DNA from 4 places in the Ruegeria sp. BG11 genome. Region 1 is predicted to be linked to each of the others. Evidence: riboswitches for the same ligand, from Rfam matches in the RefSeq annotation. Region 1 holds a riboswitch; each other region holds the start of a gene.
The links. A riboswitch is a leader RNA that binds a small molecule or an ion and turns the genes downstream of it on or off. The one in region 1 is predicted to bind cobalamin.
Positions count from the first base shown of each region.

Region 2: linked by a shared signal. The riboswitch ahead of ACR0JF_RS06310 (DUF1636 family protein) and the one ahead of ACR0JF_RS14730 (hypothetical protein) in region 1 are both predicted to bind cobalamin.
Region 3: linked by a shared signal. The riboswitch ahead of ACR0JF_RS03755 (DUF1636 domain-containing protein) and the one ahead of ACR0JF_RS14730 (hypothetical protein) in region 1 are both predicted to bind cobalamin.
Region 4: linked by a shared signal. The riboswitch ahead of nrdH (glutaredoxin-like protein NrdH) and the one ahead of ACR0JF_RS14730 (hypothetical protein) in region 1 are both predicted to bind cobalamin.

Region 1 covers NZ_JBQFTH010000008.1:196,353-204,220, forward strand. Annotated here, with positions in the region: gene ACR0JF_RS14695 (ribonuclease T2) at 1-398, shown strand, start outside; gene ACR0JF_RS14700 (hypothetical protein) at 395-883, opposite strand; gene ACR0JF_RS14705 (lactoylglutathione lyase family protein) at 1,081-1,578, shown strand; gene recR (recombination mediator RecR) at 1,649-2,242, opposite strand; gene ACR0JF_RS14715 (YbaB/EbfC family nucleoid-associated protein) at 2,304-2,648, opposite strand; gene ACR0JF_RS14720 (DNA polymerase III subunit gamma/tau) at 2,881-4,638, opposite strand; gene ACR0JF_RS14725 (phosphatase domain-containing protein) at 4,808-5,311, shown strand; gene ACR0JF_RS14730 (hypothetical protein) at 5,308-5,715, opposite strand; cobalamin riboswitch at 5,803-6,024, opposite strand; gene ACR0JF_RS14735 (alpha/beta fold hydrolase) at 6,184-7,041, shown strand; gene rsgA (ribosome small subunit-dependent GTPase A) at 7,085-7,868, opposite strand, start outside.
Region 2 covers NZ_JBQFTH010000003.1:38,194-46,061, reverse strand. Annotated here, with positions in the region: gene ACR0JF_RS06320 (ABC transporter substrate-binding protein) at 1-810, opposite strand, end outside; gene ACR0JF_RS06315 (ABC transporter ATP-binding protein) at 823-1,599, opposite strand; gene ACR0JF_RS06310 (DUF1636 family protein) at 1,596-1,943, opposite strand; cobalamin riboswitch at 2,050-2,254, opposite strand; gene ACR0JF_RS06305 (hypothetical protein) at 2,289-2,777, opposite strand; gene ACR0JF_RS06300 (hypothetical protein) at 2,774-2,995, opposite strand; gene ACR0JF_RS06295 (D-lyxose/D-mannose family sugar isomerase) at 3,114-3,779, opposite strand; gene ACR0JF_RS06290 (carbohydrate kinase family protein) at 3,798-4,724, opposite strand; gene ACR0JF_RS06285 (glucokinase) at 4,753-5,712, opposite strand; partial or broken gene ACR0JF_RS06280 (GH1 family beta-glucosidase) at 5,779-7,080, opposite strand; gene ACR0JF_RS06275 (substrate-binding domain-containing protein) at 7,080-7,868, opposite strand, start outside.
Region 3 covers NZ_JBQFTH010000001.1:741,699-749,566, reverse strand. Annotated here, with positions in the region: gene cobN (cobaltochelatase subunit CobN) at 1-2,795, opposite strand, end outside; gene cobW (cobalamin biosynthesis protein CobW) at 2,801-3,856, opposite strand; gene ACR0JF_RS03755 (DUF1636 domain-containing protein) at 3,853-4,233, opposite strand; cobalamin riboswitch at 4,317-4,520, opposite strand; gene ACR0JF_RS03750 (NAD(P)-dependent oxidoreductase) at 4,547-5,617, shown strand; gene ACR0JF_RS03745 (hypothetical protein) at 5,850-6,029, shown strand; gene ACR0JF_RS03740 (VapE domain-containing protein) at 6,190-7,868, shown strand, end outside.
Region 4 covers NZ_JBQFTH010000010.1:29,448-37,315, reverse strand. Annotated here, with positions in the region: gene ACR0JF_RS16315 (DUF1326 domain-containing protein) at 1-220, opposite strand, end outside; gene rpmG (50S ribosomal protein L33) at 500-667, shown strand; gene ACR0JF_RS16305 (hypothetical protein) at 876-1,382, shown strand; gene ACR0JF_RS16300 (pyrophosphohydrolase domain-containing protein) at 1,475-1,861, opposite strand; gene nrdF (class 1b ribonucleoside-diphosphate reductase subunit beta) at 1,861-2,832, opposite strand; gene nrdE (class 1b ribonucleoside-diphosphate reductase subunit alpha) at 2,844-4,967, opposite strand; gene nrdI (class Ib ribonucleoside-diphosphate reductase assembly flavoprotein NrdI) at 4,949-5,362, opposite strand; gene nrdH (glutaredoxin-like protein NrdH) at 5,378-5,599, opposite strand; cobalamin riboswitch at 5,685-5,876, opposite strand; gene ACR0JF_RS16275 (DEAD/DEAH box helicase) at 5,965-7,833, opposite strand.

The sequences.
Region 1 (7,868 bases):
CTAAGGCCCCGCCTTCACGCGCGATGACTCGCGCGATGGAAGATATTCAGGGAAGTGGAGGCCTTGCATGGCATCAGTGGAAGAAACACGGCACCTGTTCGGGACTGTCGGCGCGGGACTATATGGATCTGTCGCGCGAAGCCTATGGTCGCGTGACCCGGCCCGAGGTGTTCCGCCAGCTTGATACCTCGGTCAAACTGCCCGCGTCGATTGTCGAAGAGGCCTTTCTAAAGGCCAACCCTAAGCTCGAGCGTGACATGATCACCATCACCTGCGAACAGGGCTACATCGAAGAGGTTCGCCTGTGCTTGTCCCGCGACCTTGATCCCGTGCCCTGCGGCCGGGATGTCATCCGGGACTGCACCGCCAAAGACGCCCTGTTCGACCCGATTCGCTAGAGCTTTTTGTTCTGACAGTCTCGCGCGTATTCCAGCGCCTTGGCGGTGCCTTTGAGGTCGATGGCCATCACCACTTCGCCCGCCGGGTTGTAAACCGTCATCGTCTTATTTTGAGCAATCGCGGTGACGAAATTCCGGTCAGTGAAAAAGACGGTCGCGCCGGGGACATCACGTTCGTTGAAGCCAATGGCAGTGGCGTCATAGCTTTTGCCGTCCAGAGCAAACCGGATCGGGTAGGTTTTGCCCTGCTCGATATCGCCCCAGGCCTTGTTGTAGACAGCGAAATATCCGCGATTGCCAAGCGCGTCATAACCGATCCGCACCACCGAGAGGTCCTGATACACCGTCTGGATCAGGCACCCATTGCCCAACGCCGGGTCCATCATGATGTTCCAGCCGTCGACAAAGCCCTTGTCGATCAGTTGCTGCGAAAACGCTGCAGTGGCTGTAAAGGCGGCAAGTGTGAGGGCAAAAAGGCGTTTCATAACAGTTCCCAAAATCAAACGGATAAGGTCATGGCCATAGTACACGCCGCGTGCGGCAGGCAAAGGCCATTCTTGACTGATCGCACCACGAAAGAACACCTATGTGCATGGCGGAAGCCGGCTATGCCCAGCCGGGGAGGCGCTTGAAACTCGGCTGCTGCGCAATAGCTTTCGCCCCATAAAACAAGGAACGAGCCATGCCGCAACATCCCAGAACGTTCTCTCACATCGGATTGTCCGTCCCAAACGTTGACGAGGCTGTAAAGTTCTACTCCGAAGTCCTTGGTTTCTACGTGATCATGCCACCGACTGATGTGGTAGAGGATGACACGGATATTGGTGTCATGTGCACTGATGTGTTTGGTCCTGAGTGGAAAAAACTACGTATTGCGCATCTCGCGACTGCTGATCGCATCGGGTTCGAGCTTTTCGAGTTTGACGGGAATTATGTGCCGGAAAACAATATCGACTTTCGCCAAAATGGTACGTTCCATTTTTGCGTCCAAGACCCGGATGTCGAAGGCCTGGTAGAAAAAATCGTTGCAGCGGGTGGCAAACAACGGATGCCGATTCGATACTATTATCCCGGAGAGAAACCCTACCGAATGGTCTATGTCGAAGACCCCTTTGGTATTGTCTTCGAGATCTACAGCCATTCCTACGAGTTGACGTACTCGTCGGGTGCTTACACCTGACCGACGAGACTGGGCCTGGTGTGCAATCGGAAGGCGTGAAAGCGTTTCGGTTGCTTCAGTTTTGCAATGCTCAGAGCTCTTTTCGTGCCCTCAGTGCTGCTGTAATCGTTCCGTCATCCAGATAGTCCAGCTCTCCCCCAATCGGCACACCTTGCGCTAGTGAGGTCAGGCGGACCTGCCCCTCCAACTGATCAGCGATGTAATGTGCCGTGGTCTGGCCGTCGACGGTGGCGTTCAGGGCCAGAATGATCTCGGTGACGCCTTCTGCCACCACCCGGTCCTTGAGGCGGGGAATGCGCAGTTCATCCGGGCCAACGCCATCCAGCGCCGACAGCGTGCCTCCCAACACGTGATAGCGGCCTTTGAACACGCCTGCGCGCTCCATCGCCCACAGGTCGGCGACGTCCTCGACAACGCAAAGCTCTCCGGTCGCGCGGGCCTCATCGTTGCAGATGTCACAGATGTCGGTGGTGCCCACATTGCCGCAGTTCAGGCACTCGCGGGCGGTGATGGCGACCTGCTGCATCACGTCGGACAGGGGCGTTAGCAGCAGGGAACGCTTGCGGATCAGGTGCAGCACCGCGCGGCGGGCCGAGCGAGGGCCGAGGCCGGGAAGTTTGGCCATCAGGTCGATCAAATTGTCGATGTCGCTGTTGGAGGTCACGGCCTATCCTGTCTGACGCCGGAGGGAGACTCCGGCGGGAGTATTATTGAAAAGATGGAGATCAGAACGGCAGCTTGATGTCTGCGGGCAGGCCCATGCTTTCGGTCAGTTTGGCCATTTCGGCCTGCGAGCGCTCGGCGGCTTTGGTCTGAGCGTCCTTGATGGCCGCAAGGATCAGATCCTCGACCACTTCCTTGTCGTCGCCATTGAAGATCGACGGGTCGATATCCAAGCCCTTCAGTTCCCCTTTGGCGGTTGCCGTCGCCTTGACTAGCCCTGCGCCGGATTCGCCTACAACCATCAGGTTGTTCAGCTCTTCCTGCATCTCGGTCATCTTGGTCTGAAGATCCTGCGCGGATTTCATCATTTTGGCCATATCGCCCAGGCCGCCTAGTCCTTTGAGCATGTTGCTTCTCCTGTAAGTTCGGTTTGTGCCTAGATACGGGGGTCACCGTAGTGACACAAGAGCAGAGCGCGCTCCCGCCCGCCGTCAAGGTCTTTGGCAAGACCTTTCCTCCCGTTGGGCCCGGCAGCGCTCGGGCAAAGCCCGAGCGCTGCCGGGCCCAAGGTCGCTCTGGGTGATCGGCTTTAGCCGATTGCCCGTGGCGGGCGCGGGAGGGTTTTGCTTTGTATAGAGGTCAGTCTTCTTCGAAAGGATCCCATTCATCTTCGACCTCGGGCAGAGCTTCGGTCTCGACTTGGGCGGCGCGTTGTTCCGGTGTCTCGATGCGGGTGATTTTGGCCTTGGGGAAACTTGCCAGAACAGCCTGAACAAGCGGATGCGCCGTGGCCTCTTCTTTCAGCGCCAGTTCGGCTTTGTCGCGGATTTCGGCGATCGTCGGAGCGTCACCATCCGACACGATGGATACCGCCCATCTGTTGCCAGTCCAACGTTGCAGGGCCGAGCCCAGCCGTGGTGCAAGATCGGTCGGGGCTTGCGAAGATGGGGTGAATTCGATCCGTCCCGGCTGGTAAGAGACCAGCCGCACGCCGTTTTCGACCTCGACCAAAAGTTTGACGTCTCGGTTGTTCCGGATCAGCTCGACCACATGTTCGAAACTCGGGTATCGCGCCAATGCGGTTTGCGTGTCTTGCGCCAAAGCGGCGACGGGTGCTCCGCCGGACCCGCGTGGCGCAGGGGTGTAGCTTGTAGCGGCGCGGGCTTCGACCGGGGCCGCGCCGTTGCTTTGAATGGGCGTCCCACCACCAGGTCCGCCGTTGGGGGGCGGAGGCGTATCCTGCAGCCGTTTGATCAGTTCTTCCGGGCTAGGCAGGTCGGCCACGTGAGTCATTCGGATCACCGCCATTTCGGCGGCCATCATAGAGTTGGGGGCGGCTGAAACTTCCTCAAGCGCTTTCAACAGCATCTGCCACATCCGAGTCAGCACCCGCATGGGGAGGGCCTCAGCCATCTGCTGGCCCCGGGCGCGCTCATCCGGGGAAACAGTTGGGTCTTCGGCTGCGTCCGGGGTGATCTTCACGACCGAAACCCAATGAGTGATTTCGGCCAGATCACGCAGCACGGCTAGTGGATCAGCTCCTGCGGCATATTGGCCACCAAGCTCGGTCAGCGCCCCTGCCGCATCGCCCCGCAGGATCATGTCCATGAGGTCCAGAACCCGGCCACGATCCGCCAGGCCCAGCATCGCGCGCACTTGATCTGCCGTCGTCTCTCCGGCCCCGTGTGAGATCGCCTGATCCAGTAATGAGGTGGCGTCGCGGGCAGATCCCTCGGCAGCACGGGTGATCAGCGCCAAGGCGTCTTCGGCAATCTCAGCACTCTCCGCAGAAGCGATCTTGCGCAGCAGGCCGATCATATCCTCGGGTTCGATCCGGCGCAGGTCGAAGCGTTGGCAGCGCGACAGAACCGTGACGGGAACCTTGCGAATCTCAGTTGTGGCGAAGATGAACTTCACATGCGCCGGCGGTTCCTCAAGCGTCTTGAGCAGCGCGTTGAAGGCGCTGGTCGACAGCATATGGACCTCATCGATGATGTAGATCTTGTAACGGGCCGAGGCTGCGCGGTAGCGAACACTGTCGATGATCTCGCGAATATCATTCACGCCGGTGCGACTGGCGGCGTCCATCTCAATCACGTCGACATGGCGACCTTCCATGATGGCGACGCAGTGTTCACATTGGCCGCAAGGCTCGGTCGTGGGTCCGCCATTTCCGTCCGGTCCGATACAGTTCATGCCTTTCGCAATGATCCGTGCGGTCGTGGTTTTGCCGGTTCCGCGAATGCCTGTCATGACAAAGGCTTGCGCGATGCGATCCGCTTCAAATGCGTTTTTGAGCGTGCGGACCATCGCATCCTGACCCACCAGATCGGCAAAGGTTTCCGGGCGATATTTGCGGGCGAGAACCTGATAGGCGGGGCTGTCTGAGTCGGTCATGTCTGCTCTGGCGGATTCGGAACGTCACTGCAGCGTAGAGGCCCGCGCCGCCCGCGTCCACATGAGTTGAAGAACGATTTTGTTTTGGAAACTGGCGCGTCAGGGGTACACTCTTCAGATTGTGAATCAAGCCTAAAGTCAGGATCAACGCTTCCGGGGGGATGCTGTCATGACGAATTTGGTCATTCATGCTTTGCAAGTGGGCGGGGGCACACTTGCCCTAACGTCGATGCCGGGAAAGGGCGGCGACTATGCAGGCGACCTTGAAACGATTGGAGATTGGAGGCCGGGCCTCGTGCTGTCGATGACAACCGAGGCCGAGCTGGTCCAGTTTGGAGCCCGCGATTTTGGCCGCGACGTTCAGGGGCGCGCCAGCCGCTGGGTGCATCTGCCGATTCAGGATTTCGGCGTGCCACCGTCAGAGGTTGATGCGCAATGGCCCGATGTTAGTGCCGCGGCGCGGCAGGCTTTGTCTGGCGGAGGGCGCGTGCTTGTCCATTGTCAGGGCGGATGTGGTCGCTCTGGCATGGTGGTGCTGAGGTTGATGATCGAATGCGGCGAGGCTCCAACCCAAGCGCTGGATCGGTTGCGCAAGCTACGCCCCTGCGCGGTCGAAACCGATGCACAGAAGCACTGGGCCACCTTGCCCGCCCGAGCTTTGGCAGACTCCTAAGCCGACAGTTGCAGTTCCGCCGGGGTCGTTTTGCGCGGCGCAATCACTGATGCCTCGAGCATGGCGCAGGGCAGGGATGTCATCGCTGCGCTAGGCAGGCTGCTCGTGTCGGTACCGAACATCAAATCGGCATAGCGATCGAGGGTCTCGCTGTCGGCCTTAGGATCCGCTCCGCAATAGACCCGCACCCGAGATTGGCTGGCCCGAAACCGGGCGTGGCAGCCGTCCGAGCAATGGGTCAGGTCACTGCTGCCTTCGATTTCAAAGTCCGATGTGGTCGCCGGACCAGCTTGGTCCAGTGCGTCAACCATTGAACGCGCCAGCCGCGCCAGCGCCGGGCAAGTCTTGCCGGTATGTTGGCAGATAGTTGCCGAGAACCTATGTGTCTTCGTCTTCCAGATCATCCTGCGCCCTCCGCGCGGTGGACAGGGGCTGGGATCAGGTGGGGCAGATAGGGTCTGTCACGGCCTGCCCGGACACCCCGCCCGAGTTTGGGTTATGTTGACGATGGCAGGTCTCCTGACTTGCGGGTCATCGCTTTGCCGACCTTCCCGGCCTTTCGGCCAGTGGCTCTTCGACATCGCTCACCGCTTACAGTTGCGGGGGCAGTCGCGGATTTGGTTCGTCCCGAGTAAGTCGGGGAAAACCGCACCGTGTTCCCTTTTCATCCCGACCTCTTGTGAAAGCCGGGAACCATCACACCATCGCTAGCGTTCAAAACCATTCTGAGTCAAGTTGAACTTTCTGCGCTGCGGAAAGACGATCCGCAAAGTGGACGCGTGGTCAAGCGGGATCGCAGTTGACTTGCATGGGCTGTCTGGGGTCAAGTTGCAATGTGAACTCATCAGTTCAGTTTTCCACCGAGGATGCCCATGTTGGATGCAAACCAAACAGTGCTGATCGAAGATGTTCAGATCCCGGTGGGGGATGGTGCCCTGTCCGGGTGGATCTACCGGCCCGTGGCGCAGCCCGAAACCGTAGTGGTGGTCAACAGCGCGACAGGGGTTCCGCGAGACTACTACAAGCATTTCGCACAATGGTTGGCCTCGGATCGTGATATCGCCTGTCTGATCTACGACTACCGGGAATTCGGGCATTCGAAATCGGGCCCACAGCGTCGGTCGAAGATTTCGATGGCCGATTGGGCGTTGCAGGACATGCCCGCCGCGCGGGCCGAGATGCGCCGACGGTTCCCGCTGTCGCAGCAATGGTCAGTTGGTCATTCGCTTGGAGGGATGCTGGGGCCAGTGCAGCCGGATATCGACAAGATTGATCGCATGATCTGCGTCTGTTCTGGCCTTGTGAAGTTGGGCGATCATCCTTGGCCGTACCGCGCTCTGGCCGGGTTGTTCTGGTATGGGCATGTGCCTCTGGTCGTGAGCGGCCTGGGGTATTTGCCGGGCAAGGCACTTGGGTTTGGAACAGACCTACCGCCTAAGGTCTATTGGCAATGGCGCAAATGGTGCACCGCGCCGCAAAGCTATCTGCCCGAGATCGGAGACACACTGCCGCAAGCTACGTGGCAGGATGCTGACGTTCCCGTCGACCTTTTTGCCTTCACAGATGATGAGATGGTCCCAGAAGCTGCCGTTTGGCGGTTGGCCGAGCTTTATGGTCCAAAAGCACGCCGTCACCTGTTGTCACCGGAAGAGTTTGGTGTTCGGGAGATCGGCCATATCGGTGTGTTTGCCCGCCGAAATGCGGTGCTCTGGCCACGATTGATCGCTTGATGGGGGGCGCCGGCGGACCGACGCCCCTTTTTCAGCCCGTGTTTCAATCGCCGCGCCGCGCGGATTTTCCGTGCATCGCAGATCGGACCATCTTGCCGAAAGCCTTGTCGCGTGCCCGCGCCTCGGCCACGGTCTCAGAGTTGCGCTGATCCTCGCGCCTCAGCTTGCGCCAGCGTTCCAACCGATCTGCATCCAGTGTGCCTGCTTCAATCGCCGCCTGCACAGCGCAACCGGGCTCGGCCTCATGCTGGCAATCCGAGAACCGGCAGGTTTGGGCCAGCTCCAGAATGTCCGAGAACACTTCGTCCACCCCGTCCTGCGCGTCGAGCAGGCGCAGGGCGCGCATGCCGGGGGTGTCGACCAGCCAACCGCCATTTTGCATCGGATGTAAGGCGCGAGACGTCGTGGTGTGGCGGCCGCGGGCGTCATCCTCGCGGATTGTGGCTGTTGCCTGATCCTGCCCGGTCATTCCGTTGGCGAGCGTTGTTTTGCCAACCCCGGATGACCCGACCAAAGCCGCTGTCTGACTCGCCGGACACCATGCCAGAACCTGCTGCAGGTCTAACGCTTCATGCGCGTTGACCGTCAGGACTGTCAAAAACGGTGCCAGCGCTTCGGCCTGCTTGGCGTAGGCTGCGGGGTCCGAGCAGCTATCTGCTTTGGTCAGGACCACGACAGGATAGCAGCCCGCCTGATGCGCCAGTGCCAGATACCGTTCGAGCCGGGGCACATTGAAATCCGCATTGCACGAGCTGACGATGAACAGCACGTCAACATTGGCTGCGATCAGTTGCGCCTCGGCTCCGGTTCCGGCAGCACGGCGTTGC
Region 2 (7,868 bases), on a different contig from region 1:
CTGAAGGAACTTGAACGTATCCGCCGCGCCGTTGCCGGTTTGGTAGTCCAGCAGGACAAGGAATTCGGGGTTCGAGGCGGCGACAGCCTCCCACGAGGTGCGGCCCCAGCTTGTGTCCATGTCATGGGTGACGTTGACGCCGCCCGCTGCTGCGATCATCGCGTCGGGAATGGCGTATTTGCCTGCGGTAAAGGGCGCATCGGCCGGACCATCCAGCAGGAAGACACGGGGTTTTTCCAGATCGGCGGTTTTGGCCTCGATTGCGGCCAGTTGGTCTTTCCAGCCCGAGACCAGCGCGGTCGCTTTGTCTTCGACCTGCATGACGGTGCCCAGACGCAGAACGTCGTCAAACAGCAGATCCATGCTGGCTTCGGGGCGGTCTTTGTTCAGGTGGATGCAGCTTTCGGTCAGAACCAAGGTCTTGATGCCAAAGGGCTCCAGTGTGTCGGGGGTGACGTCACCGCCGGGTTTCATGCCGTAGTACCAACCGGCGAAGAACATGTCGGGTTCAACCGCGACGAGGTTCTCGACCGTCGGGTATTTCGGGGCGAGCTCGGGAATGTCGCCGCGCTGCGCGTCGAAATCGGGGCTAGTTTTATACCAGCCGGTGATGCCGGTCAGACCAACGATGCTATCCTGAAGACCCAGCGCAAACGCCATGTCGGTCATGTTCATGTCATGAACCACGATCCGCTCGGGCTTGGTGTCGAACACCAGAGGTTCACCGCAATTGTCGACGGTGATCTCTTGCGCGGCAGCGCCGCCCGCCAGTGCGCTTAGGACCGCAGCGGACAAGAGTTTCAGTTTCATCAATCTCTCCTGTTAAGATGAAAGCTTTCGTTTTCGGATGTCCAGCGCTGGGATCACGCGTCCTTCGTGCTGGAAACACAGATAGTCAACACCAAAAGTCTCGCGCACGCGGTCTGGTGTCAGAACCTCGGCGACCGGGCCGAAGGCCGTCAGTTGCGCGTTCTTCATCAGGGCGACGTGGCTGGCGAATTCGGGAATCATGACCAGATCGTGGACGATCATCACAACCGTCACACCCAACTCGGCCACCAGAGACAGCATGTGCCCTTTGGCATCCGGATCCAGGTGGTTGGTCGGTTCGTCCAAAAACAGCAGCGAGGGGTTCTGCGCCAAAGCCCGTGCGATATGGGCGCGCTGACGCTCTCCGCCGGACAGTTTTGCCATCTGTTTACCAGCCAGATGGGACAGTTCGGTGGTGTCTAATACGCGCTGCAGGTCCGTTTTAAGAGCTTCGGCGGATTTGTCGTCCCTGATCGGGATTTGTCCAAGGGCCACATAATCGCGCAGTTGCAGCCGCCCGTCGGGTATTTCCTGCTGGCCGACAACGGCAATCCGTCGGGCCCGCTCCAGCGACGACAGTTTCCGCAGGCTTTGACCCTGAATACGTACATCGCCCAGCGCCAGTTTTGCGACACCGCACAAGAGGTTGAGCAGCGTCGTCTTGCCCGCCCCGTTCGGGCCAGCAACGGCCAATATCGCGCCTTCCTCAAGCGTGAACGAGGTGTCCCGCAGCAGAACATCTCCGTTCAGGGCGTAGTATTCCAGATTTTCTGCAATCAGAAAGCTCATACCGTGTCCTCCGGTGGAAGACAGGGCATGCGCGACAGGGTTTTGGTGTAGAGCGCTAAAGGACGGGTCGAGGCGCTGGTCCAACCATCCTCGCTTTCCCGGAATTGATGGGCAAACTCGACCAAAGCGTTCAGATCGGCGGGGGTTTGAATGTCGCCAAACAGATATTGCGCCTTGCCCTTGGCCTGCATCCCGACCGTCATCGGGCGATCGCACCCGGCCATACAGTCGATCAGGCGTGTCGAGAACCCCTCGGGCAGCTGGCTATCCAGCGTTTCCTTCGCCTTATGTGCGGGGATCGGCCCATTGCAGGTGCCGCATATCAGGACAAAATGATCAGCCATGGCACGGGGCGCCAACTTGAACAAAAGTCAAGTGAAGGCAAAAGCCATGAGTTGCATCAGCACGCAGATGTGCCATCGAGCCTCCTTCCGGGACACCCCGCCCCGGGTTGGTTAAACTGTGATGGCAGGTCTCCTGACTTGCGGGTCGTTGCTTGGCCAACCTTCCCGACCTTAGGGGCCAGTGGTTCTGTGGCGTCGCTCTCCGCTTACAGTTGCGGGGGCAGTCACGGCATTGGCCCTCGGGCCGCACCGTATTCCCATTTTCATCCCTCAGGCACAGGCCGTTGGGAACCATCCAGAGCAGCTAGTCTGCTCACGCTCCTATTGTCAAGCGCCGGAATCGCGCTATCGGACCACGCGTAGGGTCGGCCTGCGCGCGCTTTGGCCCGGTCCGACGCCATTTGTCGGGAACTGGCTGGCCAGGGTCAAACCGGCCTGTATCAGATGGGCGTCCGGGTAGCCTCCGGTCAATTCGTTCAAAGCATCGCGCGCCGCCGGAGTTTCGTCGCGGCGCATGTGATGCAGCATTCGCAACAGGGCGCATTCGTCACATGTCAGCTCGTGCCGCGTCTCAAAACAAAGCGGGTCGTTGCAGGCCAGACCTATAGGGCGGGTGTGTAGCGTGGCCTTGACGATCTTGAAAACCAGATGCGCCAGAACCAGCCCCTGGTCGCGCCCCCAGCGTTCGGTTGCGACCGAAAAGGCATGTTGCCACGCCTGCGTTTTCGGCTGTGTTAAGCTTAGGACGAAGTGCCGCATGACAGGCAGCAAACCGCGTTCGAAACCGTCAAATTCGACGCGGGGCAATGTGTGGTCAAATGCTGAGGGTTTCATGCGCGTTCCCTATTGGGTTTGGGGGCTTGTGCGACCAAAGGGTGGACGTTTTGCGGAAGATTGTTTGGGTCAACCGGCGTTTCAGGACGCGGCGATGCAGCGCGGACGGGAAAGCTGTGATCGGCCTCGGTCGCCTGTCTCATCTTCGGTTTCAAAGCGCAGCCATGGCGGCTGGCAACGGCGTCCATGGCAAACAGGTCGGCGAGGGATTTTCGCATGAGGGTTATCTTTCGGTCGAAAAATGGGACCGGGCGATGATTCCAACGGAATCTGACTGGGTCAGACGTTAGCTGACAAAAACAGTCAGAAAAGGCAAGCGCGAAACTCTAAATGAAGTCAGTAGTCGGCAACCAAAAGGAAATCCGGGGCCGTGTCTTCTTCGATTGTTGCAAAGCGGGGGATCGGGTCTTCGAATACGTTGTCCGTCCGGTCGTCATTCACGGTTGAGACTTCGCCAATCAAGCAATCCCCACGTTCCGCCCAGAAGGCATGCCAGATGCCGGGCATCAAGGTCACGCTCTGACCTGGCTTCAGGCGCAGATGCTCTCCGGGCTGTATGGTGACAGGGCAGGCATCGCTGGGAACGGTGACCGGGGTATCGCGGTCGATACCGCCATCGGGGTCCGAGGCATAGATTTCCATAACCAGATCGCCGCCCCCTCGGTTGATGATGTCCTCGGCTTTGACGATATGGCGGTGCATCGGCGACAGCTGTTTGTCGCGAGAGATCAGCAGCTTTTCGGCATAGAGCATACCGCGCCCCCGGCTCAGATCGTTCACGTTGCCGTTGCGCAGGGTGAACAGGAACAACCCAAGTTCATCAAACTTGCCTTGACCGTAGTCGGTGATATCCCAACCTAGGCCATGGGCGCGGATGCTGTCGGCATCGGCGCTGCGCATTTGCTCAGGTGTCCAATCTGCGAAAGGCGGCAGGACGGCACCAAATGAACTGATGAATGCCTGGGCTTCGGTCTTGATACGGTTGATTTCGGATCGTTTCATATCGGACTCTTCGTAGGGCTATAATTCATGCGACCAGGGCGGATTTGCTCCGGCGCGCGAGACGGTTACGGCAGCCACCTCTGCACCCAAGGTCAAAGCGTCGCGTAGCGCATCCGGGGACAGTGCTTTCAAGCCGGGCTTTGCAAGTTGGCCAGCGCGTTCCAGCGAGGCCAGAACCCCGGCGTTAAACGTGTCCCCCGCGCCAACCGTATCCACAACTTGCACCGGTTTGACAGGGACTGAGACCACCGTGCCGTTGGCCAGATAACCCGAGGCGCCCTCACTCCCACGGGTGACGATGACCGCGGAGGGGCCTGCTTGAAGCAGCAAAGGGACTTTCTGATCGTGGTTTTCCGGGCCGGGGATGATCCAGTCCAGATCCTCATCCGAGACTTTGACGATATCGGCTTGTTCGATCATCTGGTTCAACCGCGTGCGGTAGCGGGTCTGATCCTGTATGAAACCGGGTCGGATATTGGGGTCCAACATCACAGCACAGTTCGCGCCATGTTGCGCAAGCATCGCGGCATAGGCATCCGCGCAAGGCTCACAGGCAAGGCTGATGCCACCAAAATACAGCGCTGAAACCGCGGGAAGTTGGCGCGGCATATCCTCTGCACGTAGCATCCGACCCGCAGTGTTTTCATCGACAAACGTGTAAGTCGCGTGGCCGTCCTTCAGTTGAACAAACGCCAGCGTGGTCGGCCTGTCCGAGGCAATCACATGTGTCGTGTCTACATGGCTGGCCCGCAGGTCATCGGCCAATTGATGCCCGAACATGTCCGAGGACAGGCCAGTCAGCAGCCCAACGGGCGCGCCCAACCTGCCCAAAGCGATAGAGGTATTGAATATAGCGCCACCGGAATGGGGAACAAAACCGTCCCGCCCGGACAGGGTCGGTTCGGCAATCATGTCGATCAGGGCTTCTCCGCAACACAGGATCATCCCATTTCCTCTTCCAAAATACGCTCAGTTATCGCTGAAGCGCATTTTTACAGAAGTTGTTAGCGCCAACAATGCCAAATTCGGTCTGTTCCGAGATATAAAGGTTCATCGACTGCCGCAACTCGCTGAAACGCCCGCCTGCATTGAACGCGTTACGGAAGGTTTCGCCAAACATCCAGCGGTTTTTCTCGGCGACGCCACCCACAAGGAAGACGCCACCGGAAGGCATCACGGTGACGGCCATATCACCCATCAACGCACCCAGATGGCTGATGAACAAATCTGCGGTGCGAACGGCGACCGGGTCCTTGCCGTTGCGTGCGTCCTGCAGGATATCTCGGGCAGTGCGAACTGGAGGCTGAGCTTGCCCAGCCGCCATGCCTGCGGCCCGATACAGGATTGGCAAGCCGGTTCCGCTGAGGAACATTTCGGCCTCAAGCACTAGGCTGTCGTCGAAAAAGCATTCGGGTGCCAGATGGCGGGCGGCGTCGAAGATATCGACCTCATCCCGCGTGCGCGGGGACAGGCCCACATGGCCGCCTTCGCCTGAAACGGTGTGGAAATGCCCCTCAGAATAGAGCAGCGTACCGACGCCCAAACCGGTTCCAGGCCCGACGACCAATCGCGTGCCCATCGGCGGAGTGGCAGAGCCTTGCAGGACGGATACATCAGCCTCTGTCACTTCGGCCACGGACCACGCTGCCGCGGTGAAGTCATTGATTACGTAAGTGTTGGTGGCCCCTGTCGCATTGGCCAGGGCCTCCTCGGACAGGTCCAAATTCGCGTTGGTCAGTTGGATGCGCCCGTCACGCACCGGTCCGGCTCCGGCTGCGACCACGGCTTGTGGCGCCGTGCCGATCTCAGCCCGAATATTATGCAACGCATTCAGCAGATCGGGCAGGGTCCCCGTCGGATGTTTGTGCAATGCGGTCAGCTTACCATCAGAGACAACGCCCAGTCGCGTATTCGTACCACCTATATCGGCCACCAATGTCCAATGTGGTCGCAAAGACCCAGACGGCTGGCGATAGGCCTGCCGGTCGGTGGCGCCTTCGGAAAGTGCGGCCTTTACGGCAGCGAAGGAGGCTTTGGGCCTGCGGTCCAGCGTCTCAAAATCCACGTCTACCAATCCAAACCGTTTTTCATAGCCATAGGCCCATTCGTAGTTGTCCAGCAAAGACCAGATGAAATACCCCTTAACGGGCACATCCGCAGCCAAAGCCTGTTGCACCGCCGTCAAGTGATCGTCCAGATAGGCGATGCGCTCATCGTCTTGCTGGCGCTCGGCGCTCGCCATGCCGTTCTCTGTAACATAGATCGGAAGATCACCGGTATAGTCTTCTGCGGTCCTTTTCAGAAATCGGGTCAGGGCGGCGGGGTCGATTTCCCAACCCATCTGAGTTTTGGGCAGAGGGCCGGGCACTTCGGTCAGGCTTGGCCATGCACTGTCTGCCGAGGTGATCAGCTTGCGGGTGTAGTAGTTCAAGCCGCACCAATCGACCGATGCTCCGATAGTGTCGAAATCATCTTGCCAACCTGCGGGCAAATGAGGCTCCAGTCCCTTCAGCACGTTGTCGGGATAGGCTTTTTTAAACACGCCGCCCAAGAAAAACCGGTTGTAGATCCCGTCATAGAGCGCAGCCGCCTGTTGAGCAGCGGCACTATCATCAGCTGGCTCCGCCCATTCGAGGTTGAAGACAGCGCCCAGATTGGACATGCCTAGGCTGCGCATTGTTTGAATGGCGCTGCCATGGGCCAGAAGAACATGATGCATCGCGCGTGCAGCCGCGCGAATATCGCGCAAGCCCGGTGCGTGGTGGCCTTCGAAATGGCTGAGCCAGCTGACGCACCAAGGCTCGTTGATGGGTGCGACCGAATACATGCGGTCTCCGATCCGGCCCATGATCACTTGGGTGAAATCTGCGAACCACCCGGCGATATCCCGATTGCGCCAGCCCCCCAGATCGGCAAGTGCCGAAGGTAGCTCCCAGTGGTAGAGCGTCGCACAGGGGCGGATGCCGCGTTCAAGCAGCGCGTCCGCTAGGCGGTCGTAGTAGTCGAGCCCGGCATGGTTTACATGCCCCCGACCTTCCGGCAACACACGCGCCCAGCTGGTCGAAAAGCGATAACAGTCAAACCCTGCATCCTGAACCAGATCAAAGTCTTCCTCGAACCGATTTAGGTGATCGCAGGCAATTGCGCCATTTTCCGCGCTGACGACGTTTCCAGGCGTGGCCGCGAAACTGTCCCAATGCGTCGGGCCAGCACCGCCCTGTGCATGGCCTTCGATTTGGTAGGCGGATGTCGCGACGCCGAACAGAAAATCTTTGGGGAAGTCGTTGCGTGTATATTTCATCATCGAACCCCAATAGGCGCAGGCCCGGTTGACCGCCCGACGACCAACTCGGCCTCAAGCAACCTGGTTTGCACCGGCGCAGACGGAGACTTGATCCGCTGGATCAGCATCTCTGCGGCCATTTCCCCAGCGTCCCGAACGGAGGACCGCGTTGCTGTGAAGATCGGCACATCCTGACCATTTTTCAGGTAGGAAAGATCATCGTCATGGGCGATGACCGAAATATCCCGCCCCATCTGCAACCCTGCTTCTTCCAAGGCGCGGCGCACACCAATGGCCGTGATCATCGACGATGCCAGAATCGCGGTCGGTGGTTCTGCGATTTGCAGCATCTGATGGGTTTCCCGATGGCCATAGACCTCGGTCATTTCGGCGCTGCGCATCAAGGCGGCATCCGGTATCAGCCCTGCCTGCTGCAGAGCGTCCAGATATCCGGCACGACGACGTTGGGCAAAGTCCATATCCTCCAGCCCGTTGATCAGGGCGATGCGACGGTGGCCCAGATCAAGCAGAAACTGCGTCGCACGCTGGAACGAACTTTTGTTGTTCACATCAATCCAGTCATATTCAGCCTGCACACCGGTTGAGCGGCCATGAACGATGAACGGCACCGCCATCCGCGTCAAAACCTCGATCCTTGGCTCGTTGACCTTTGGGCCTTGAAGCACGACGCCATCGACCGCCCCGCGTTGAAACAGGTTGCGATAGGCCGCCTCGATCGAAGTGTCGTCGGCGTTAGTAAACATCATGTCATAGCCATGCTCGGCATAGGTTTTTGACGCTCCGGC
Region 3 (7,868 bases), on a different contig from region 1:
TCGGCATGCGCCACGCGTTGTGTGATGCCCGCCTTATCCTGAACGATATTCTCGCCCTCCAGCGCAAAAGAGCTGGCCTCAAGCCACGCCTCACCCGCCTGCGCGCGGGCCTCGTCGGTGTAGACCTCGGACAGTTGGGTCATGTTGACGCCATAGCTGCCGGGGGCGGGGCCGAACACGCGGGCCGTCGGTGCCTGACCGGCATAGGGGTTCCAGTCGGTCGCCTCATCCCGCGCCGCCAACGCGCGGATCGCCTGACCGTAAAGCGCCGAGAGGGTTGGGAAGACGTCCCGGAACAGGCCCGACACACGAAGCGTCACATCCAGACGCGGGCGGCTGAGGTCAGTGATCGGCAGCACCTCGATCCCCGAGACCCGCTCGGACCCTTTATCCCAGACCGGTTTTACGCCCAGCAGATGCAGCGCCATGGCGAATTCCTCGCCAGCCGTGCGCATGGTGGCCGAGCCCCACAGGTCGACGATCAGCCCCTTGGGATAGTCGCCTTCTTCCTGAAGGTGGCGGCGGACCAGTTCCTCAGCCAGTTTGACGCCTTGGGTGTAAGCCGCCCGCGTCGGCACTGAGCGGGGGTCGGTAGTGAAAAGGTTCCGCCCGGTCGGCAGAACGTCTGAGCGTCCGCGATAGGGGGACCCGGACGGCCCGGCCTCGATTCGCTTCCCGGCCAGCGCGTCGATCAGAGCGCTGCGTTCTGCATGGGCCGAGGGCGCAGGGTCGAAAGTGCCGGACACCTCAGGCGCGCGGCCATAGATATGCAGCCCATCGCCAAACTGGCTTTCTTTGATATCGCAGACAAAGCGGTCGATGCGGGTGATTGCCTCTGCGGTGCAGGTGGCTTGATCGAGGCCCAGATCGCACTCCAACCCGATGGCGTGCGCCTCCTCGCGGATATCTTCCTGAAGGCGGTCGCGGCGTTTGGGATCCAGCCCGTCCGCGTTCGAAAACTCATCGAGCAGAGATTCCAGTCGTACCATACGATCTGGGGTGCCGCTTTCCTTCATCGGGGGCGGGATATGGCCCAGCGTGACAGCCCCGATCCGACGCTTGGCCTGCGCGGCCTCGCCCGGGTCATTGACGATGAAAGGGTAGATCACTGGCAGGTCGCGGATCAGCGCCTCGGGCCAGCAATTTGCCGACAGAGCAACGGACTTGCCCGGAAGCCATTCCAGAGTGCCATGCGCGCCGATATGGATCAAAGCGTCTGCGCCCAGCCCCTTGCGCAGCCACAGATAGAAGGCGACGTAGCTGTGACGCGGGGTGCGAGACAAGTCGTGATAGTCGTCATCGCGCTGTTCGGGCGTGCCGCGTTCGGGTTGCAGTGCAACCAGCGCGTTGCCTCGGCGCAGGGCGGTGAAGTGGAACGCTCCCTCGGTAAAAACAGGGTCGTCTTCGGGCTTGCCCCAAACGGTTTGGAGATCGGCCCGCAGTTGCTCAGGCAGGTCAGCTAGGGCTGCCTGGTAATCTTCCAAAGACCACGAAATGCGCGCGTCCAGCAGGGTTTCCGTAATCGGCTCAGCCGGTGCGGTGCTGTAGCCCTCGGCCTGAAGATCGGTCAGTATCGCCTCGGCCGAGGCCAGTGCGTCGAGGCCAACCGCATGCGCCATTTGCCAGTCCTTGCTGGGGTAGGTCGACAGAACAAGCGCAGGCACCTGATCTGCCTTGGGCTTCTCATGCAGGGTCAGCCAGCCGGTGACACGGTCGATAATCGCTTCGATCCGTTCTTGCTCAGCCCGGTGGGCAAAGCGGGAATATTCCAGATGCGGGTCACGTTTGCCCGGTTCTTTGAACGAGGCGATGCCCGCCGAAATGCGCCCGTCCACTTCGGGCAGCACCACATGCATGGCGAGATCGGCGGGGGAGAGGCCTCGTTCCGCCTCGGCCCAAGCCTTGCGGCGGGACGTGGCGAGGGCCATCTGAAATACCGGCACGCCCGCCGCATCCAAAGGGGATGTACCCGACGAGTCTTTGCCCGAGAAGGAGGTGGCGTTGATGATCGCCGAAGGCTTCAGAGCGACGATGTTGTCACGCAGCCATTCAGCGGCGGCAGGTGCTTTGAGCGAGGGCGCGAAGAGGCCCACCGCCTCGAACCCACGATCCCGCAAGCTGCGGATCACGGTGGCGACGGGGGCCGTGTCCGCCGAGGTCAGATAGGCGCGATAAAACGTGACGATGATACGTTTTGCGTCGCCCGGAAAAGCAGTCTCAACCGGAATCACGCCGCGATCAGGACACCACGCGCCAGATTCGGGCAGGGTTTTAGCCCCCATAACCGGGCCGGCATAGAGCCCCGCCGCCAATGCCATCTGCGCCAAGGCGGCCTGCGCTGCGACTTCACCGCCGGTGTCGCAGAGATGTACCAGACGCCGCAGGGTCGAGACGGGCAGGGTGGAATACTCATCCAGCCGCGTATCCTCACGCCCGTCGGCGGGCAGGACGGCCAGCGCGATCCCCTTGGCCTGCGCAAGTGACAGAACTTGCTGCAGTCCGTAGGCCCAGTAAGGCACGCCGCCAATCAGACGGATCAGAACGCCCTTGGCGCCCTCAAGCGTCTGTTCCACATAGGTGTCGACTGACAGAGGATGCTTCAACGCCGTCAGGTTCGCCAACCGCAGGGTCGGCATTCGCCCTTCCGGCCCGCCACCGCGATGCCAGCCTGCCGCGAAAGCGCCAAGGTCGCTGTCCGAGAAGGACAGCACCACCAAATCCGCCGGGCTCTGGCCCAGATCGGTTGGGGTTTCCGTTTCTGCTAACCCGTGGCTTTCGCGGAAGACGACGTGCATGGGCCTTACTCGGCGGCCTCGGTTACACTCGCGAGGATATCGCGGATTTCTGCTTCTTTGATGTCGTCATGCTCGGCGATCACCACCATGCGCGAGCGGCGGTCTTCACCGGGCTCCCACGGACGGTCATACTGGTGACGCACACGGGCCCCCACGGCCTGAACCAGCAGGCGCATAGGCTTGCCTTGAACGGCGGCATAGCCTTTGACGCGCAGGATGTTCAGCTCATTGGCCAGACGCTCGATCTTGGCAATCAAATCGGCAGGGTCGGACTGTTCAGGCAGATCAACGATGATGCTTTCGAAATCGTCGTGCTCGTGGTCGTGGTGACCGTCGTGATGCGACGGGCGGGCGTCCATGTCATCCTCGGCAGCCGCTTCAAGCCCAAGTACAACGCGGACGTCCACGGCGCCTTCGGCCACTTCGACGACGGGTAGCGGGCGAGGGGCCTCGGCGGCGATGATCTCTTTGGCTTTTGCCACGCCTTCGGGGCCGGCCAGATCAGGCTTGGTCAGCAGGATGATGTCGGCGCAGGAGATCTGATCCTCGAACACTTCGGATAGAGGCGTTTCATGGTCGATCGAATCGTCGGCCAGGCGCTGAGCGTCCACCGCTTCGACATTCGGCGCAAAGCGACCAGCGGCGACGGCCTCGGCATCGGCCAGCGCGATGACGCCATCAACGGTGATTTTTGACCGGATATCGGGCCAGTCGAACGCCTTCAACAGGGGCTTGGGCAGGGCGAGGCCAGAAGTTTCGATCAGGATGTGATCGGGGCGCGGCTCCAGCGCCATAAGGGCTTCGATGGTCGGGATGAAATCATCAGCCACGGTGCAGCAGATGCAGCCGTTCGCCAATTCCATGATGTTCTCCGCTGGGCAATCCGGGATGGCGCAGGATTTCAGGATGTCGCCATCGACGCCGACATCGCCGAACTCATTGACCACCACGGCCAGACGCTTGCCTTGCGGGTTCTGCATCAGGTGCTTCACCAGAGTCGTTTTGCCCGAGCCCAAGAAGCCAGTGATCACGGTGACGGGGAGTTTTTCCAAGTTGCTCATTTCAGGGCTCCAATCGGGGGAATGCGGGCTGCGCAGTTCTTGCGGAAATGTTCGGGGCGCTCGCGCCATTTGACCAAGCCGTCCTCGGTCGCAAGGTACTTGGTGGCACCGTCAACGATCGCGTCGACATGGTCGGTTTCGTTCAAATGTTCATAGACGAAGGTCCAGCGATCCGGGCCGCCGCGCAGCACGATGGAACAGCCCTCGTTGCAGTTCGACAAGCATTCCACGGCTCTCAGGGTAATCCCTTCCGGCAGCTCCGCCTGTTCAAGCGCCTTGTGCAACAGCGTGCCGGGACGTTGCGCGTCGTCTTCAACGGGCAGCCCGCGACGACAGGTGGTGCAAACCAGCAATTCGACCGGAGCGGTCTCGGTCATGTCTCTCATCCCCCCAACTCCTCATCGTGGGGGACGGGGTTTCATGCGGGTCCCTTGACCCGACACCGGAACACCCCGTCCGGTTTCATCTTCGGGCGCTGGCAGGTCTCCCGGCTTGCGGATGTCAGAGGCGTACTCTGTCGGATGTCCCGCCTTCCCGGCTTTGAGCCAGTGGCTTGGGCACCCTCTCCGGTCACGGTCGCGGGGGCGGCTGCGCTTGGCGGAAAACCCGTTGACGCATTCCCTTTTCATCTGTTCGCACAGACACCAACACGAGGCTCATGCGGCACGCACCCGCAGCTTGTCAAGCGCGATGCAGCTCAGACCGCTGCGGCACGTTGAAAAGCGACCTGCCAGCGTCGCTAGGCGGCATGAACAGGACGCTGATGCATGGTCGCATGGTCTCAAATCGCAAACGGAGGCGAAATCCATGAAAGTAGGTTTTATCGGGCTTGGGAATGTGGGCGGTAAGCTGTCAGGGTCATTGCTCCGCAATGGAATCGACCTGACGGTTCATGACCTAAGTTCCGATCTTGTTGAGGCTTTTGTCGCGCAGGGGGCCAAAGCGGCTGAAAGCCCGGCCCAGATGATGCGCGATTGCGACGCTGTGATCACCTGCCTGCCGTCGCCTGCGGCCTCGGACGCGGTGATGCAAGAGATGCTGCCCGAGGTTGGCCCCGGTAAAATCTGGATGGAGATGTCCACCACTGACGAGGCCGAGGTCAAGCGATTGGGGGCATTGGTTCTGGAGCGCGGAGGGGCTGCAGTCGATTGCCCTGTCTCGGGTGGCTGCCACCGTGCGGCGACGGGCAATATCTCGATCTTCGCCGGCTGCGACCGCAATACCTTCGAAAGCATTTTGCCGTTCCTGACCACCATGGGACGGCGCGTTCTGCACACCGGAGAGCTCGGCTCGGCCTCGGTTCTGAAAGTGTTGACCAACTATCTGGCAACGGCCAACCTGATCACCTGTGCTGAAGCGCTGGTCACCGCCAAGGCCGCCGGGATGGATTTGAACACCACCTATGAGGCCATCAAGATTTCGTCAGGGACCTCGTTCGTGCACGAAACCGAAAGCCAGGTGATCCTGAACGGCTCGCGCGATATTTCGTTTACAATGGATTTGGTGAAAAAGGATATCGGCCTGTTTCAGGATGTCGCCGACCGCGCCGGTGTTCCGCTGGAAATCAATCCGGTGATGATCAAGATATTTGAGGATGGCATCGCCCGGTTTGGCGAGCGTGAGCTGTCGCCAAACATCATCAAACGCCTTGAAGAAGCCACCGGCTTGGACATCCGCGCACCGGGTTTTCCTACGGAAATGCAGGACGATGAGCCGGAAGAACCAGGGTACGAAGTGGTGCCTCGGGGGCGTTCCTCCTGAAAACTGATTCCCGGAGACGGTATTTAGAGGAAGGGGATGTGGAGGCGAGTACCGGAATCGAACCGGTGTACACGGATTTGCAATCGACACTTTGCAGGTGTTTGCGGATTTCTTCTCGGTAGAGTTGTTCGATGTCTAGCATGTGGCTAAGTCCTTGTTACCTCTATGACAATTCATATAATTTCACAGAAAGTCATGAGTGTTGAATCAAACGTTTTGATACGTTGATGGCATGAAGCACACACCGATCCGCACCACATCGTGCATACAGAACCAGCGCAAATATGACGTTAAAACTGACCGTCTGACGCGGACTGTGATGGACCGTCGCAAGGCGTTGCATCACGCCGAACAGGCGCTTGCCGATCATCTGCTGAAAGAGAAAAACGCCCGACTGTATAGGGCGGGTTGACCCGCACGGGTCGAACGATCCAGCATACCGAGGCACCACAAGCCATCTCAGGGTGCCTCAAATGAAGTGACCCGGTGCGATCTGCACCGGGCCGCTAACATATCCCCCTGACCTCTCACAGCAGGGACCAAGCAACGATGGACCATGAAAGGACCACGCAATGGATGGCACAAAAGTAACACCCTTTAACACTGGCGATCAAGGTATTCTGGTACCCCAGATAGGGGGCACGCACATTCAGTGGTTACAGGCGGGGTTTTTAGACACCATCCCTGTGATCCCGGCTGGTGCCGCACTGCACGAGACGTCGAAGGTCGACCCGGATGCCCGAGGCAAATGCCCCGGCGACTACTTTGGAGGTGCTTGGGACGGGCTTGGATCGTGGCCCAGCTATGAGATGAACGGTGTAAAGGCCGCGCGGTTAGACGAACTCGGTGCGAACACAGGCTTAAAAATGGGGGGGCGGTGGACCGGCTTGGATGTCGACCTTACCGACCAAGATACCGCACAGGCCATGCTCAATCGTATCCATGAACTCGGTGGTGGTGAATACTTTGTTCGGTGGGGCCAAGTGCCGAAATTCATGGTCCTGTTCCAGATCGCACCCGGCGAAACGATCCGCAGGCGTCAGTACCCGATCCGACGTAATGGCGAGACCCAGCGTATTGAAATCATGGGTGTAACAGCCAAGGGGCGACCTTCTCAGGCCGTTGTAGCAGGTATTCACCCCAAGGGTGCCACATACCAATGGAACCGACCTCTACGTGCCGATTTGATCCATCAGGCGACGGCTGCCCAAATGGACTATCTGGTCAGTGAACTCATGACGATTGCCGAGGGGCACGGCTGGACCAAAGGTCGGGCTTCCAATGTGAACACCAGCAATGACGGCCTGTCGGGTCTGGGTAGCGAGCCGCACGACCCGCGCCTGATCGGGCCTGTGGTCGATCTGATCAGGAACGATGACTTGGAATATGACGACTGGATCGGAATCGCATACGCCATCAAGAACTCCTGCGGTGGTGGCGGCTGGGAAATGTTTGAGCGGTTCAGTGCGCAGGCACCAAAGAACGATCCGGCGTACACCAAGCGGATATGGGACGGTTTCGACGCGGACGGGTATTCCGGGTTCGGCAAACTGGTCTATTGGGCGCGTCAATCAAATGGCGGCGTGCTACCTGGTGATCTGGAATTGCGCGTTAAGCAGGGAATGGTACTCAAGCAGGCCATGCAGGCCGGGATGCCTGAGATTGCCCCACAGGTGCCCGTCCCGCTCGGTACGGTACCGGGGGCGGCTGTTACGGGTGAGGTGTTACCAGCAGACGGTCAGCCCGTGTTGGCCCATCACGGCGATGGGCAATTTCAATTCACTTCGGTCGACGGCAAGCTGGTTGCGAACTACGCGAACGTGCTGGCCACCCTGACCAACAATGACATTTGGCGCGGCGTCTTTGCGTTCGATACGTTCAACAACAAGCGCGTCATTATGCGAGACATGCCGTGGCTCAACGCGACAGCCGGTCAATTCGTGGCAGACGCCCACTATCGCGGCGTCCATGCTTGGATGCAGGCGCATCTGTTCAACAAGATCGGATACGGCGATGTGCTGCGTGCCGTTCAATACGCAGCCGACCGCAACACCTTTGACCCGCTCGCAACCTACCTGAACGGCCTGCAATGGGACGGTGTGCCCCGGATCGGTGCGTGGCTCTGGACTTACTGCGGTGTCGATGCGACGGCGTGCGATCCGGCATATATGCACTACCTTGCCGCAGTGGGCCGCAAATGGCTGATTGCTGCTGTGGCCCGCGCGCTGGAACCCGGCTGTCAGGCTGATAA
Region 4 (7,868 bases), on a different contig from region 1:
GCATCTGGCCATTGCCTTCATGGATTGGGCCGGGCCAGTGATACACGCCTGCTGCCCGCACACCGGCAAGATCTGTGTCGCCGTAGTGGCCGGATTCAATATCGAACACGACGACGGCTTCGCAATTGCCATGGGTGGGTAGAACACTGAACTGGCATGGGCAGCCGAAGTTGCAGTTACAATTGGCCAGTTCTTCGGCCTGCAGTTTCCATTCTGTCATGATTAACCCCCAAACACGCTTAAACGTAATCTGCCGTTTTAGGGTCGAGCCTGATATGGATGCCTCGAAGGCCGGGCTTGGCGCCGGCTTTTGGGTCTTCCGAATTGCGCGACCATATCACGAAAGCGTGATTGCGCCAAATCCGGTGCAAGCGTGCAACTCAGCTTTTGTGCACCTCACTTGCGGAATCCGGTTGACTCGGGCGCGCGACGGGGTAAAAGCGCACGCTCATAGGAATTCAACCGGAAGGCCCTGCCTTTTCGGACGCAGGAGATAACCATGGCGAAGCCGACGACAATCAAGATCCGCCTGAACTCGACCGCGGGCACGGGCCACTTCTACGTGACCAAGAAAAACGCGCGTACGATGACCGAGAAAATGACTATTCGTAAATACGACCCGGTCGTTCGGAAACATGTCGAGTACAAGGAAGGCAAGATCAAGTAATCTGCCGTTCCAATTGGACATTTTGAAAAGGGCTCTGAGTTGTCAGAGCCCTTTTTCTTTTTGACGCGAACGCTGGCTTCGCCGTGTGAAAGGAACAGGTCCGTTGCAGGGACGCATCAGCGCCAGGCCCCTTCGCACCTGCCGCGGCTTGCTTTTTGCATCTCGCTACCGCTACGGTTTAGCAAATCGCCACAAAATGTTGACCGTCATGAAAAAAATCTTGCTACCGACAATCGCCGTTTTGACCCTCGCGGCTTGTGAAGACCCCTTCAATCGCCAAGGTGTCGGGTTCACCGGGATTGATGGTGAACCGCGCACGGTGTCCGATGTTCCGGGAGCCGTCGCCTTCTTACCGCCAGCGACCAATGTCCCGGCCGAGCTTGCGGAATTGCCGACTGTCTCGGTCCTGTCCGACAAGGTCGGGATCGATAAGATTGCCGGTGTGGCAATCGAAAATGGCGGTCAGTCGCCTGCAAACGCGGTGGAGCTATCGGGAAGCAGCCAGAACCTGTATCTGAGCACGGTGAATGTGAACGGTACCCTATTCGGAGTCGTTCGGACTCGCTCAAACAGCACTCGGGTCGATAACTCTGTGGGGGCGGCGTTTGGCAGAGAGACCGAACGCTTTACCGGTTGCCTGCCTGCAGGCGATGTCTACAGCAAGGGCTCATCCGATCGCAGCTCAGGCTTTGCGGTGCCGTTGAACTGCAGCTGATCCGGTTGAAGATCATTTGACGTGAAAAGGGGCGGGGATTTCCCCGCCCTGTTCATTTGCACCGATCGCTATTCGTCCCAATCAAGGCTGTGTTAGCCATCCTCAAGGATGCGGGCGAGGTCGGGCCGGCGGAAGGCCGGACCTTTCAGCACTTTGCCATCTTCGCGCAGAACCGGTTTCCCATCGGCGCCCAGCTTGGACATGTTCGAGGCGTGGACTCCCTCCATCGCAGCTTGTTTGACACTGTGAAGGCCGAATTCCAGAAAGGTGCCGTCCAGCACGTATTGGATGTCGCACAGGGCATCCAGCACCTCGACCAGATTGCGATCCTCGACCGCTGTGCGCAGCTCCGCAACTTCCTCTTCGAGGATCGCCAACCGCATCTGCGCGCGCGTCTCGGGGATTGCGGGTGCGTCCACGACCGGCACGTCAAAGGCTTCGTGCCAGTCCCGAACGATGGTCAGAGTGTCCTTTGCCATCAGAAATCCCAATCTTCGTCCTCGGTCGCTACAGCCTTGCCGATGACATAGGAGGAGCCGGAGCCCGAGAAGAAATCGTGGTTCTCGCTATCCGGGCTGAGGGCAGCCAGGATAGCCGGATTCACTTCGGAAACTTCCGGTGGGAACAGGGCCTCGAATCCAAGGTTCTGCAGCGCCTTGTTAGCGTTGTAGTGGAGGAAGACTTTTACGTCCTCGGTCAGGCCGAGCTCATCATAGAGTTCCTCGGTATACTGGTTCTCGATCCCGTAAAGCTCGAACATCAAGCCAAAGGCATAGTCCTTCAACTCCTGCTGTTCGGCTTCGGACAGCGTCTCGTAGCCGCGCTGGAACTTGTAGCCGATGTAATAGCCATGCACGGCCTCATCCCGGATGATCAGGCGGATCAGGTCGGCGGTGTTGGTCAGCTTGGCGCGGCTGGACCAGTACATTGGCAGATAGAAGCCGGAATAGAACAGGAAGCTTTCCAGAAACACCGACGCGATCTTACGTTTCAGCGGATCGTTGCCCGGAGCGTATGTGTTCAGGATTACCTCGGCCTTGGCCTGCAGATGCGGGTTTTCTTCGGACCAGCGGAACGCCTCTTCGATCTCTTTGGTCGAACAGAGCGTCGAGAAGATCGAGGAATAGCTGCGCGCATGTATCGCCTCCATAAAGGCGATGTTGGTCAGTACGGCCTCTTCATGCGGAGTGACGGCATCCGGCATCAGAGCAGGGGCACCGACCGTGTTCTGAATCGTGTCCAGCAGGGTCAGGCCAGTGAAGACGCGGATGGTCAGTTGTTTTTCGTGATCCGTCAGCGTCGCCCAGCTTTGGATATCGTTTGACAGCGGCACCTTCTCGGGCAGCCAGAAGTTGACCGTCAGGCGGTTCCAGACCTCAAGGTCTTTGTCATCCTCCAGCCGGTTCCAGTTGATGGCGCGGGGGATCTTGGTTTGGATCATGTCTTTCATATCGTTTCCCCTTACAGCGAGCAGGATACGCAGCCCTGCACCTCGGTCCCTTCAAGGGCCTCCTGGCGCAGACGCACGTAATAAATGGTTTTGATACCTTTCTTCCACGCGTAGATTTGCGCGCGGTTGATATCGCGGGTCGTGGCCTCGGCCGGGAAGAACAGGGTCAGCGACAGCCCCTGATCCACATGCTCGGTCGCCGCGGCATAGGTGTCGATCAGAGCCTCGGGGCCGATCTCATAGGCATCGCGGTAGTATTCGAGGTTGTCATTGTTCATGAAAGCCGCCGGATAGTAGACGCGGCCGATCTTGCCCTCTTTGCGGATTTCGATCTTCGAGACGATGGGGTGAATCGAAGAGGTCGAGTTGTTGATATAGCTGATCGAACCGGTGGGCGGCACCGCCTGAAGGTTGCGGTTATAGAGGCCGTGTTTCACCACATCTGCCTTCAATGCTGCCCAGTCGTCGCGTGTGGGCAGGGTCATGTCATCGAACAGAGCCTTCACCCGATCGCTTTCGGGAAGCCAGTCACGGGTGGTGTATTTGTCGAAGAATGTGCCCGAGGCGTAGTCGGAGGTCTCGAACCCCTTAAACGACGCCTTGCGTTCCTGCGCCAGTTCGCAGGAGGTGCGGATCGCGTGATAGGCCACGGTCGCGAAATACACGGATGTGAACTCGATACCCTCAGGCGAGCCATAGTGGATATGTTCGCGCGCGAGGAACCCGTGCAGGTTCATCTGCCCCAGACCAATCGCGTGACTTTCATCATTGCCCCGACGCACCGACGGCACCGAGTCGATTGCCGACATTTCGGACACCGCCGTCAGCGCGCGGATCGCAGCGCCAACAGTGCGGCCCAAATCACCGCCATCCATCGTCTTGGCAATATTCAGCGAGCCGAGGTTGCAGGAGATATCCGTGCCTAGATGCGCATAGCTGAGGTCATCGTTAAATTCGGACGCTTCATTGACCTGCAAAATCTCGGAACACAGGTTCGACATGTTGATCCGGCCCGCAATGGGGTTCATCCGGTTCACCGTGTCTTCGAACATCACGTAGGGGTAACCGGATTCGAACTGAATCTCGGCGATGGTCTGGAAGAATTCACGCGCATTGACCTTGGATTTACGGATGCGCTTGTCATCGACCATCTCGTGATATTTCTCGGTTACCGAGATTTCCGAGAACGGCACGCCATAGACCTTTTCTACGTCATGGGGCGAGAACAGGTACATATCAGCGTTTTTCTTCGCCAACTCGAAAGTGATGTCGGGGATCACCACGCCAAGGCTCAGCGTTTTGATACGGATTTTCTCATCGGCGTTTTCGCGTTTGGTGTCGAGGAAGCGTATGATGTCCGGGTGGTGCGCGTTCAGATACACCGCACCCGCACCTTGCCGCGCGCCAAGCTGATTGGCGTAGGAGAAGCTGTCTTCCAGCAGTTTCATCACCGGGATCACGCCGGAGGATTGGTTCTCAATGCCCTTAATCGGTGCGCCGTGCTCGCGGATGTTGGTCAGCAGCAGCGCTACACCTCCACCGCGTTTGGACAGTTGCAGGGCCGAGTTGATGCCGCGCCCGATGCTCTCCATGTTGTCCTCAAGCCGCAGCAGGAAGCATGAGATCAACTCCCCGCGTGAGGCTTTGCCCGCGTTCAGGAAGGTGGGCGTCGCAGGCTGGAAACGGCCGTCGAGGATTTCTTCCATGAAGGACAGGGCCAGTGCCTCATCGCCGCGCGCCAGCGCCAGCGCGGTCATGACGACGCGGTCTTCATAGCGTTCCAGGAACCGCTGCCCGTCACGGGTTTTCAGCGTATATGAGGTGTAATATTTGAATGCGCCCAGAAAGGTCGGGAACCGGAACTTCTTGGCATAGGCCGCATCCCAGATCTTCCGCATGAAGTTCTTGGAATACTGGTCCAGAACAGCCTCTTCATAGTAGCCCTCGGACACCAGATATCCCAGCTTTTCATCCAGCGAGTGGAAGAACACGGTGTTCTGGTTGACGTGCTGCAGGAAATACTGCCGCGCGGCCATACGGTCGGCATCGAACCGGATCTTCCCCTCACCATCGTAGAGGTTCAGCATCGCGTTCAACGCGTGATAGTCCTGCTCGTTTACGCTGCTGTCGAGCATAGGTGTCTCCCTAGTTTTTCCAGCCCGGCGCGGACGCGGGCGATGTCGGTCTCTGTTCCGGCCAGCTCAAACGTATAGAGCAGCGGTACGTTGCATTTCTGGGCGATGATGCGACCGGCCAAAGCGTAGGTCGCACCGAAATTGCGGTTGCCTGTGCCGATCACTCCAACGATCCCGGCGCGTCTGTCCGGGTCGTTCAGAAACCGGATCACCTGTTTCGGAACCGCTCCGCGCCCTTCGCCATCGGCATAGGTGGGGCTGATCAGCACGTAGGAGTGTCCGGGGTCAGGCAACGGGTCCGTTCCATTCGGAATGCGGAAAGAAGTCAGGCCCAGCCGCGAGACAAAGCGGTGGGTGTTTCCGGATTTCGATGAGAAATAGACCAGCGCCGGGATCGGCGCGGCCATGGTTCAGGCCAGTTGGGCGATCATGTCCGGGCGGAAACCCGACCAGTGATCACTGCCCGCCACAACGACAGGGGCCTGACGATAGCCCAGCTCGGTCACATGGATCATGGCGCTGTCGTCCTGGGTCAGGTCGATGACGTCATAGGTGATGCCTTTTGCATCCAGCGCGCGGGTGGTGGCGGTGCATTGTACGCATGCGGGTTTGGAATATACGGTAATGCTCATGTCGTCCTCTGTCCTTTTAATGAATGCCGAGGACGCTGCGGGCAAAATGCCCCCTGAACACGCCCCCGAACCCTCCGTTCGCGGTTCTCTTTCTTTGCTTACGGCAGGTCTCCTGGCTCGCGGATTGATGTTCGGACTGGCCTTCCCAAAAGCACGCTTTCAGTGGCGTATTCAGCCGAACTCTCCGCTTACAGTTGCGGGGGCAGCGCCGGTTTTTCACCGGTTTCCCTCTTAGCTTTCAACAGGAATCGAAAGAACCGAAGCAACACCATATTGGGGCTGGTGGCGACATGTTGTCAATATATGGTGTGGCGAAGAAAATAAATTTCTTCGCTTGCACAACCTGTCGCGGGCGCTAGGGCGGTCTACTTTTTCCGCTTGGGCATCGCGTTGCCACCCTTCATCGCAGCCGCCCGCGCGCGGTTTTTCTTGCTGCTTGGCTTGCCTCTGGGTGGAGGCGGGCCTTTCGGACGGCGCGCGGGCTTCTTTTGCTGATCGCCCGAAGGGGCCTCATCTCGTTTGGGCCGCGTTTCGGGTTTTGGCTTCTCGGCCGGTTTTCGGCGCGGTTTTGCGGGCTGAGGCTCAGCCGCGCGGGCCGGGCGTTCGGGGCGCTTCTTGCCTTTGAAGTCGCGCTTGGGACCTTTGCGGCCACCACCGGAAAGGGCGGGCGGCGCGTCCAGTTGCACCAGGGTCTTGGTACCTTCGACCGTCATCTCCGGGCCAATGGCCTTCAGGAAACCTTCAACGCTGCTTTCGCGAATCTCGATATAGCTTTCGGTGTCGGCAATGCGGATCGCGCCGATATCGTCTTTGGTGATCTTGCCCGCCTTGCACAACATGGGCAGCAGATAGCGCGGCGATGCGTTCTCGTTGTGTCCCTCCGACAGCGAAAACCACACGCTCGGTCCTAAAGGCACGTTCGGCTTTGGCGCGGTATCTTGTGCGTCGCTCAGCTCCTCCGGGGCGGAATGCTTGCGCCCGTATTGACGCAGATAGGCCGCCGCGAGTTGCTGCGGTGAAAAGCGCGAGACCAGATCATCAACCAGTGCGCTTTCGCCCTCGGTGACATCCACGGTCCAGTCGTCCGAGCTGAACATCCGCTGCATGTCCTGCGCCTGAACCTCATCGGCCGAGGGTGCAGACCCCCAATCGGCTGTCAGCTTGGCGAATTTCAGCAGGCGTTGCGCCTTTTTGAACGATGCAGGCGGTATGACCAGCGCGCTGACGCCTTTCCGCCCGGCGCGTCCGGTTCGGCCCGAGCGGTGCAGCAGCGTTTCATGGCTGTTCGGCAGTTCCGCATGGATCACCAGATCAAGATTCGGCAGGTCGATGCCGCGCGCGGCCACATCGGTCGCCACACAGACCCGGGCGCGTCCGTCGCGCATGGCTTGCAACGCGTTCGAACGTTCGCTCTGCGTCAGCTCTCCGGACAGGGCCACGACCGAGAATCCACGATTCGACAGCCGCGCCGTCAGGCGGCTGACCATGGCGCGGGTGTTGCAGAAGATGATGGCGTTGGGGGCCTCATAGAAGCGCAGCACGTTGATGATTGCATTCTCACCATCGCGCGGGGCCACATTCATCGCGCGGTATTCGATATCGGCATGTTGTGTGCGCTCGCTGACGGTGCTGACACGCTCGGCATCGCGTTGGTAGCGGGCGGCGAGGGAGGTGATGGCGCGGGGAACCGTCGCGGAAAACAGCAGCGTCTGACGCTCAGACGGGGTTTGTTCCAGAATGAACTCAAGATCTTCGCGGAAGCCCAGGTCGAGCATTTCGTCGGCTTCGTCCAGCACTACGGCGCGCACGGCGGTCAGGTCAATCGACTCGCGCATGATATGGTCGCGGAGACGGCCCGGCGTTGCGACCACGATATGCGCGCCGCGCGCCAGCGCCCGCCGCTCGTCTCGCATATCCATGCCGCCGACACAGGACGCGATGAACGCGCCTGCATCCGCATAGAGCCATGCCAGTTCGCGTTTGACCTGCATCGCCAATTCGCGCGTTGGTGCGATGACCAGTGCCAAAGGCGCGCCCGCCGTATCGAATACATCCACGTCGCCCAGAACGGTCGGAGCGATGGCGAGGCCGAAGCCAATAGTTTTCCCCGATCCGGTCTGTGCCGAAACCAACATGTCGCGCCCTTGCAGGTCGGGCGCTGATACGGCGGTTTGGACAGGGGTCAGCGTGTCATACCCTTTGCGATCAAGGGCGTCTTGAAGTGTCTGTTTCATGGCTCGGCTCATTGGGATGCTGCGGTCACCCTCAG